DNA from 3 places in the Aquamicrobium ahrensii genome. Region 3 is predicted to be linked to each of the others. Evidence: predicted binding sites of a transcription regulator. Region 3 holds the regulator's gene; each other region holds the start of a gene.

What was found. Region 3 encodes PhoB, which activates phosphate uptake and scavenging genes when phosphate is short. Its sites were predicted from a motif close to TGTCATNNANCTGTCAT; they were not measured.
Region 1: the regulator PhoB is predicted to act here: its motif matches at 1,619-1,635, upstream of ugpB (sn-glycerol-3-phosphate ABC transporter substrate-binding protein UgpB).
Region 2: the regulator PhoB is predicted to act here: its motif matches at 1,478-1,494, upstream of olsB (l-ornithine N(alpha)-acyltransferase).

What each region holds. Positions count from the first base shown of each region.
Region 1 is NZ_JBEPMN010000005.1:84,251-87,528, forward strand. Features, by position in the region: gene ugpB (sn-glycerol-3-phosphate ABC transporter substrate-binding protein UgpB) at 247-1,554, opposite strand; gene tlpA (thiol:disulfide interchange protein TlpA) at 1,688-2,371, opposite strand; gene argH (argininosuccinate lyase) at 2,404-3,278, shown strand, end outside.
Region 2 is NZ_JBEPMN010000007.1:12,154-15,431, forward strand. Features, by position in the region: gene ABID44_RS10665 (trimeric intracellular cation channel family protein) at 1-532, shown strand, start outside; gene olsB (l-ornithine N(alpha)-acyltransferase) at 548-1,426, opposite strand; gene ABID44_RS10675 (ATP-binding protein) at 1,549-3,278, opposite strand, start outside.
Region 3 is NZ_JBEPMN010000014.1:48,873-52,150, forward strand. Features, by position in the region: gene pstB (phosphate ABC transporter ATP-binding protein PstB) at 1-231, shown strand, start outside; gene phoU (phosphate signaling complex protein PhoU) at 270-977, shown strand; gene phoB (phosphate regulon transcriptional regulator PhoB) at 999-1,688, shown strand; gene ABID44_RS15230 (ROK family protein) at 1,667-2,920, opposite strand; gene xylF (D-xylose ABC transporter substrate-binding protein) at 3,154-3,278, shown strand, end outside.

The sequences.
Region 1 (3,278 bases), on a different contig from region 3:
TGTCACCTTCGGCTTCGGGCAGCGCGAGCGGGGCCATCGGAGCAGAAAGACCGAGCGCTTTCAAGCCGATGGTTCAGACAGGCTGGTCCGGGCATCAGAACGACGTGCTTTCGGGCATGGCGGGCGGAGGATGGGAGCGGCCCGCCGCGTGAAGCGGCATGCATGGGCAGGCCGGCAGCGACAAAAGATGCGGACGAGGCGAGGACCGGCATGACGCCGGCCATCGCCCTGTCCATGCGAGAGCGCCTAGTTGGCGTTGGCTTCACTGATGGCCGCATCGCCGCGCTTGACGGCGGCGTCGAGCGCTTCCTGCGCCGTCTGCTGACCGGCCAGCATCTTCTCGAACTCCTCGTTCTCGATGTCGCGCACCTGCGGCAGGTTGGCGAGGCGCACGCCCTTGGAATTCTCGGTCGGGGCCTTGCCCATCATCTGCAGGATCGGCGTTTCGCGGCCGGGGTTCTTTTCATAGAAGTCCGAAGCCTTGGTCGCCTCATAGGCGGCGAGCGTCACCGGCAGGTAGCCGGACTGTTCGTGCAGGTACTGCTGCACGTCGGTCTGCGACAGGTAGTTGAAGAAGGCCGCGACGCCCTTGTACTGCTCGTCCGACTTGCCGGCCATCACCCACAGGCTGGCGCCGCCCGGCGTGGTGTTCTGCGGCCCGTCGCCGTCCTTGTCGTAGGGCAGCTGACCGATGCCGTAATTCATGCCCGACTTGACGATATCGCCGAGGCCGCCCGACGATTCGGTGAGAATGCCGCATTCACCCGCCAGGAAGAGCTGCTTGGCTTCGGATGTGCGGCCGCCATATTTGAAGGTGCCGTCCTTCGCGAGATCGGCGATCGCCTGGAAGTGATTGACATAGAGCGGGGCGTTGATCTTGAGTTCGACGTCGCCGCCGGCGAGGCCGTTCTCATTGGTGCCGTAGGAGATGTTGTTCCAGGCGGCGAAATTCTCAAGATGGATCCAGGTCAGCCAGGTCGAGGTGTATCCGCAGGCCGCCGCGCCGCTGGTCTTGATCGTCTTCGCCGCTTCGAAAACCTCTTGCCAGGTCTTGGGCGGGTTGTCCACGTCGAGGCCGGCTTTCTCGAACACATCCTTGTTGTAGTAGAGGATCGGAGAAGATGAGTTGTAGGGGAACGACAGCATCGTGCCGTCGGGCTTCGAATAATAGGCGACGATGCCGGGCAGATACTGGCTCTTGTCGAATTTCAGGCCGGCGCCTTCCAGCACCTCCGCCACCGGACGGATGGCCCCCTCGGCGGCCATCATGACGCCGGTGCCGACATCGAAGACCTGGATGATATCGGGAGCCTGCCCGGCGCGGAAGGCGGCGATGCCGGCGTTCAGCGTCTCGGGATAGGTGCCCTTGAAGACGGGGACGACTTCATAATCGCTCTGGCTGGCGTTGAAATCGCCGGCGATTTTTTCCACCACTTCGGCATTGGCGCCGGTCATGGCGTGCCACCAGCTGATCTGGGTGGCGGCAAGCGCTGTTCCCGAGGAATAGAGAGTGAGTGCGGTAGCAAGACCGGTTGCGATACCCAGAAGCTTCATCTTCATCTCCGATACATCATTGCCGAATGGAGTTTAGTTCCGCGGCCGGAAGTATGGGGCGAATATGACAGGCAGACAACAGTCGCGTGTCGATATGATGAAAGCCGGTTAAGGACCGTGCGCAGATCGGGCTTTACTTGGCGTCATCCAGCGCAGTTCCGATAAGCTTCAGAGCGTCCGGGGTGGACCACTCCGCCGGACCGTTCATGTGGGCCAGCAGGCAGCCTTCGCCGTCGACCAGAACGGTGACGGGCAGGCCAAGCGCCAGCCCCTTCGTCTTCAGATCGTTGAAGACGCCCATGGAATGGTCGCTGTAATAGGCGAGGCTAGAAACGCCGATCTCGTCAAGAAAGGCTTTCGGCTTCGCGTCGTCGCCGGTGTCGACATTGATCGCCACGACCTCGAATTCGTCGCCACCCATTTTCTGCTGAAGTTCATCGAGGGCCGGCATCTCGGCGCGGCAGGGCGCGCACCATGTGGCCCACAGATTGACGAGCACGGTCTTGCCGCCATGGCCGGCAAGCGTAGCCGGCTTTCCATCGGGACCGTTGAAGGCGAGGGCGGAAAGCGATTGCGGCGGATCGGCCGGCAGCATGGCGGCGACGTGACCAGTCGCGGCAGAGGCGACCTCCTTGGCGCGTTCGGCCCTGGCGGCGCAGGCGCGATCCTGTGCGGCGACGGCGGCAGTCTCGCCCGGTGCGTTGTTGCCAGGAAGGCCGCCGCTGACATATACCGCGAGCGCGCCGGCTGCGGCGCCGGCCACGAGGGCCGCCGCGATCAGGCGCGTGGTGGGGAAAAGTTTTCTGCCGTCTGCCATTTTATCAACTGCTCCGGACAGGGGTTATAGCGATGACCGACAAGAAGGCCAGCAACCAGATGTGGGGCGGACGATTTGCCTCGGGTCCCGCCGCGATCATGGAAGCGATCAACGCCTCCATCGGCTATGACCGCAAGCTCTACGCGCAGGACATAAGAGGCTCGATCGCGCACAGCGAGATGCTGGCCAAAACCGGCATAATTTCGGCCGGAGACCAGCAGAAGATCGCCGACGGTCTGAAGACGGTCCTCAAGGAGATCGAGGACGGCGAGTTCGCCTTCTCCACGAAGCTCGAAGACATCCACATGAACATCGAGGCGCGGCTGGCCGAGCTGATCGGCCCGGCCGCCGGCCGCCTGCACACGGCGCGCTCGCGCAACGATCAGGTGGCCGTCGATTTCCGGCTTTGGGTGAAGGACGAATTCCACCGCGTCGCCGAAGCGCTCAAGGGCCTGATCGCGGCGTTCGTGGAGCGTGCGGAAGAACATGCCGAAACGGTGATGCCCGGTTTCACCCATCTCCAGACCGCGCAGCCGGTCACCTTCGGCCATCATTGCCTGGCCTATGCCGAGATGTTCGCGCGCGATCTTTCGCGGGTGCGCGACGCCATCGAGCGCATGGACGAAAGCCCGCTGGGAGCGGCCGCGCTTGCCGGCACCGGCTTCCCGATCGACCGCCACATGACCGCCCGTGCGCTCGGCTTCCGCGAACCGACCCGCAATTCGCTCGACAGCGTCTCCGACCGCGACTACGCGCTGGAGTTCCTGTCCATCGCCTCCATCGCCGGCACGCATCTGTCGCGGCTGGCGGAGGAGATCGTCATCTGGTCGACGCCGCAATTCGGCTTCGTGCGCCTTTCCGACAGTTTCTCCACCGGCTCCTCGATCATGCCGCAGAAGAAGAACCC
Region 2 (3,278 bases), on a different contig from region 3:
GTTCCTTGCCGGGGTGACGGGCATTGGCGGTGGCACCTTCCGCGACCTCATCCTAGACGTGCCGGTGTTCTGGATCGCGAACCATGACTATGTGCTGGTTTGCGCGGCCATCGCCGTTCTGGTCTTCTTCACCGCCCATCGGGTCGAATCCCGCTACAAGCTGCTTCTGTGGCTTGACGCCATCGGTCTTGCCGCTTTTGCGGTGATGGGCGCGGCCAAGGGGTTGATGGTGACCGGTTCGCCGGTGATCGCCATCATTATGGGCGTGCTGACCGCGACTTTCGGCGGCATATTGCGCGATATTCTGGCCGGCGAGCCCTCCGTGCTGCTTCGGCCGGAAGTGTATGTCACCGCAGCTCTGGCCGGCGCGGGCGTCTATACGCTCGGCGACCTGGCCGCCTTGCCGCCAATCTTGTGTCAGCTTGGAGGCTTCATCGCCGCCCTGGCTGTCAGGGGTGGGGCGATCCGCTTCGGCTGGCGCATTCCGCCCTACAAGAGCCGGCCCGGACGCAGGCCCGAAGACATTCCCTGATCGCTCGCGACGACTTCAGGCCGCGTAGCTTTGCCCGTCGCCGGCGTAGTAGGTGATATAGCGGGCCGCGATCTCCTTGACCGGCATGACGATGAAGACGTCGACGGTCGCAAAGTCGCGGTCGATGACGCAGCCGTCGCCGATGCGTGCGCCGATGCGCAGATAGCCCTTCACCAGCGGCGGCATGGCGGCGATGGCCGATTTCGGGTTCACGGCGTCTATCGGCATCAGCTTCATCGGATGATAGCGGCCGGGAACGGCGCGCACATCCCAGTCGGAAGCGGTGCGGCAATGATGCGCCAGATAGGTCAGCGCTTCGGCATGGGCGGACGGGTCGATGCCGGGGAAGGAGGCGCAGCCGACCATGACGTCGATGCGGTAGTGGTTGAGATAGGCCCAGATACCCTGCCACAATGCTTCGATCGTGCGTCTGGAACGATATTCAGGCAGGACGCAGGAGCGGCCAAGTTCAAGGAAACGGCGCTCCGGGTGACGGGCGGCCAGCCCGCGCAGTTCGAACTCGTCTTCCGAATAGAAACCGCCCGCCGCCGCCGTCATTTCCTGTCGCAGCAGGCGATAGGTGCCGACGATACGGCGGTGGTCGGGTCCGGTGAGGCTGCGATCGAACACCAGAAGATGGTCGCAAAGCGGATCGAACCGGTCGGCGTCGCGGCGTCCGATATGGTGAAGGCTGCTGCGTGCGCCAAGCTCATCGTAGAAAATGCGATAGCGGATTTCCTGCGCCGCCTCGATCTCAGCCTCGTTGCAGGCCAACCGGACTTCGAGAGCGCCGATACGGCCCAAAGGCCCGGCCAACGGGTGCGCCTCAGACCCGGCCGCCGGACCGGCGACGCCATTGAGGCTGGTGTGACCTTGTAGCATCGCTGTCTGCACGGGCGATTCTCCTTCGAGCCATCCCTCGTGGCGCGGGGATACGATTGTGGTGCAACAGGATTGTGACAGTAGCGTGATATGTCGTGATCGGCAACAAACCCTGCTTCATGCAGGCGCGTCGTTCACGCCGAAACCTGTTCCTGCACGGCGGCTATCAGGGCCTGTGGATCGAGCGGCTTGGTCAGGAAGCCGGTCGCCCCATGGGCAAGAACGGAATGGCGCGTCGTTTCCTGATTGTCAGCGGAAAGAACCAGGATCGGCACGGGGAGCAGGTCACGCGCTTCTTCATGACGCCTGATGTGGGCGATGGCGTCCATGCCGTCCATCACCGGCATGTGCAGGTCCATCAGCACCACGTCGTAGCGTTGACGGCCTCCGGAAGCAGAGAGAGCGTCGACTGCTTCCTTGCCCGTGCGGACGACCTCGACCCGGTGTCCCGCCTTGACGAGGCTGGCGCGGGCCAGCATGGCGTTGATTTCATTGTCTTCGGCGATCAGAACATGGAGGCTTTCCGCCACGGGGCCTGTGCTGCCGGCGTGTTCGTGCGGGCCGGATTCCGACACGGCGACCGATTCGCGGGCCAGCAGCACCCTCAGCAGAGTTTCGCCACGCACCGGGCGGGCGAGGAAACTTCCATATCCGTTGCTATGGTATTCCCCGAGCCGGCCACGATCGTTAGGCGCGATCATGGTGATGGCCCGGCTGGTGGCGAAACCGTTGTCGCGCAGCTTCCGGAGCAGCCGGCCGTCGCCGCATTCAAGCGCGGCATCCACCAGCAGCGTGTCGCAGCCGTCCGCCAGCGCCGTGGCCCTGGCGGGAGTGTCGGCCAGCTCCGCACTGCCGCCGAGCGCGCGGATGGTTCCGGCGATGAGTTCCGCCTCCACCGTGTTGGGCGAGAGGATCACCACCTTGCGTCCGACGAGCATATCATGACGGTCGTGGAGCGGCGCGCTCGCGCGGGTGGCGGGGAGTTCGAGAATGAACTCGCTTCCTTCGCCCGGCGCGCTCGACACGGACAGGGTGCCACCCATGGCCGCGACAAGGCGGCGGGAAATGGCCAGACCAAGCCCTGCGCCGCCATGCTTGCGGGTCGAAGTGCCGTCCACCTGCTCGAACTCGTGGAAAATACGTTCCAGGTCGCTTTGGTGCATGCCCGGTCCGGTATCTGTTACGGTGAAGCGGATACGGTCGATGTTCCCGTGCTGGCGACGCGTGATGACGAGCGCCACGCCGCCATCCTCGGTGAACTTGATGGCGTTGCCGAGCAGATTGAGCAGAACCTGCCGCATTCGTCCCGGATCGGCGGTGATCATCCGGGGAACGTCCGGCGCGACATGGCAGCCGATGCCGATATTGCGCGCATAGGCGCGTGCAGCCAGAAGCTCCACGACATTGTCCGCCAGCTCCCGCACCGACATGGGCTGCGGTTCCGGATTGAAGCGGCCGGCCTCGATCTTGGAATAGTCGAGCAGATCGTCGATCAGGGCCAGCAGGGCGCTGGCCGAGGTGGAGACGGCGTTCACATAGGTCCGTTGCTCGGGCGACAGGCTGGTGTCGGACAGAAGTTTGGCCATGCCCATGATGCCGTTCATGGGCGTGCGGATCTCGTGGCTCACCGTGGCCAGGAAACGGGACTTGGCCTGGTTGGCGAACTCCGCCCGTTCACGCGCGGAGATGAGCGAGGCTTCGGCTTGCTTGCGGGAGGTGATGTCGCGCGCGATGGCGCGGTGGGAAACCGTGCCGCTGTCTCCGTCGCGCACCGACAGTTCGATCCACGAGAACCAGCGCTGGCCCATCGGCGTACGGACACCGACATCGGTGGAGCTGAGGCACTCGTTGTCGGCGAACGCGG
Region 3 (3,278 bases):
TCGGCGCTCGATCCGATCGCCACCGCCCGCGTCGAGGAACTGATCGATGAGTTGCGGGAGAACTACACCATCGTCATCGTCACCCACTCCATGCAGCAGGCGGCGCGCGTCTCCCAGCGCACGGCCATGTTCCATCTCGGCAATCTTGTCGAGGAGGGGCCGACGGAGAAGATGTTCACCAACCCCGACGACAAGCGCACGCAGGACTACATCACCGGCCGCTTCGGCTGAGTGGTTCCGCTGCCATTCCAACAGACGAGGAACGGATAATGGGTGCCCATACGGTGACCGCCTTTGACGACGATCTGCAAGAGATCGAGGGGCTGGTGCGGGACATGGTCAGTCTGGCGCGGTCGATGGTGGACGAGGCCACGCAGAGCCTGATCGTCCCCGACAGCGCGCTGGCGCAGCGTGTCATTTCCGAAGATGCTGTCATGGACAGCCTCCAGCGCCGGCTGGACGATCGCGCCATCATCCTGATCGGCAAGCGCCAGCCCATGGCGCAGGATCTGCGCGCCATCGTCGGCGCCATCCGCATGGCGGGAGATCTGGAGCGGATCGGCGACCTCGCCAAGAACATCGCCAAGCGCGTCGACGCCGTCGGCAAGTCGGTCATGCCGCGCGAACTCGCCCGGTCGATCGAGGACATGGCCGAGCTGGTCCTGGAGCAGGTGCAGGGCGTCATTGAAGAGTATGGCACGCGCAATCCGGAGGGACTTGTGCGCCTGCGCGACGAGGACGAATTGATCGACGTGCGCTACACCTCTGTGTTTCGCGAATTGCTGACCTACATGATGGAGGATGCGCGCAATATCACCGCCTGCACGCACCTGCTGTTCTGCGCCAAGAACCTGGAGCGGATCGGCGACCACGTGACCAATATCGCGGAAAATGCCTATTATGTGCTGACCGGCGAGCAATTGCCCGTTCATCGTCCGAAACAGGACGAAACCGGCGCGCCGGCGCCCGCGGTCTGAGCGCATTTTCAGGAGCAGGACATGATCGCACCCCGCATCATGGTGGTCGAGGACGAGGAGCCGCTGGGCGTGCTCCTGCGCTACAATCTCGAAGCAGAAGGTTATCAGGTCGAGATCGTCACGCGCGGCGACGAAGCCGAGTTGCGCTTGCAGGAAAACGTGCCCGATCTTCTGGTGCTCGACTGGATGGTGCCGGCGGTTTCGGGCATCGAACTGTGCCGGCGGCTGCGGATGCGCGAGCAGACCGAGCGTCTGCCGATCATCATGCTGACCGCGCGCGGCGAGGAAAGCGACCGGGTGCGGGGTCTTTCCACGGGCTCCGACGACTATCTGGTCAAGCCGTTCTCCATGCCTGAACTGGTGGCGCGGGTGAAGGCGCTGCTGCGTCGCGCCAAGCCCGAGGTCCTGTCCTCGGTGCTGAAGGTCGGTGACATCGTGCTCGACCGCGAGCAGCATCGCGTCTACCGCAAGAAGAGCGAGATCAAGCTCGGCCCGACCGAGTTCCGCCTGCTCGAATTCATGATGCAGCACCCCGGCCGCGTCTTTTCGCGCGGGCAGTTGCTGGACAATGTCTGGGGCGAGACAATCTATATCGACGAACGCACGGTGGACGTGCATGTCGGGCGGCTGCGCAAGGCGGTCAACACTGGCCGCATGCCCGATGTGATCCGCACCGTGCGCGGTTCGGGCTACGCGATCAGGGAAGAGTGAAGCGCGGCGGGGTCGTCCTGTGAAGGACGGCCGCCGGCGAAGATCCGGTGATCGACGAAGGTCAGCGCCCGCATGGCGCACCCTTCGCGCAGCAGCGCGATCTGGTCCGGCTCGGTGTCGAAGGTGATCGATCCCGAATGGTGCCCGCCCGCGGTTCTGGCTATCGCCTCGCGCAGCGCTGGTTCGATCAGGTCGAAGGCGGCGGCGTTGAGGCCCACCATGGCCACGGGGGCCGGGTCGATCAGCGCGAACAGGCTGCCGAGGCCGAAGCCCAGCGCTTCGCCGGCGATGCGAAACGCTCTCCGTTCGGGGCCGTCATGGCTGCGGGCAGCTTCGGCCAGCGCCTGCATTTCCGCCTCGTCTATATCGCCGCGCGGCTCCTCGTTCCCGTCGTGGCCGGCGGCGTTGCGCCAGATGGCGTAGCTGCCGGCATAGGCCTCGATGCAGCCGCGCCGGCCGCAGCGGCAGAGCGCGCCATCGGGGCGATGCACCATGTGTCCGAACTCGACACCGGAAGAATGGGTGCCGGTGAACATCGATCCTTTCAGCACCAGCCCCATGCCGATGCCGTGGGAAAGCAGGATGGCGATGAAATCGTCGCGATAGCGCTCGGGATCGCGCCAGCGCAGCGCTTCGGCCATCATGTTGCAGTCGTTCTCCACCGTGACCGGAATGGAGAATTCCGCTTCGAGCAGGTCTGCGAACGCAATGTCGGTGTGCGGGGTGATCGGAGACCACAGCATCGAGCGCGCTTCGGCGTCCGTGATGCCCTGCGTAGCCAGAACGACGCGCAGAACCGGCCTTGCCTGTCGTGCCGGATGACGCAACCGCCGGCCAAGCATGGTCAGGCATTCGTCGATCAGCTTGTCGCGGGGCAGGGCGCGCGTGTCGAGACGGCGATGCTCTTCATCCAGCACATTGCCCGCATAGTCGAGGCTGACGGCGGACAGGCTGTTGAGCGACAGCATCAGCGTGACCACGCAGGCCGCTTGTGGGTTGAGCGCAAGCCCGACCTGTGGCCTGCCGCGCTTGAGCGCCGGCGCGTCCTGCCGGGTTTGCGTCAATATGCGTTCTGCGATCAGGTCTGACGAAATGGCCGATATGGTGGAGTGGCTGAGACCGGTGATGGCGGCGATTTCCGTGCGCGAAGCCTGGCCGCCTCGCCGTGTGGCGGCGATCACCATGGCGCGGTTGCGCCGGCGCAGATCGTCGTGCCGCATTCCAACGGTCATGGCTTCCTCAATCTCCCGTGCTGCGATGCGTGCATAGCAGCCAGCAAAGTGTGTCAGAAGCTTCAATCGCTGTCATTATTTATTTCGAAATTCGAAATAAATAGGTGGGGGCACGCGAAATCCGTTGACTCGGGCGGGGCATTACGCCACACTTTTTTCGAGGCTCGAAAAAAGTCTCCAGCCGGCCTAACGGGTCAGTTCATTGGCGTCCGTCAGGGCGCAGGGAGGAAATCATGAGGAAGTTCACGACCGCCATTCTGGCAGGCGCCGCCCTGTCACTGGCGCTTTCCGCTTCGGCGCAGGCCAAGGACAAGATCATCGGCGTCTCCTGGTCCAACTTTCAGGAAGAGCGCTGGAA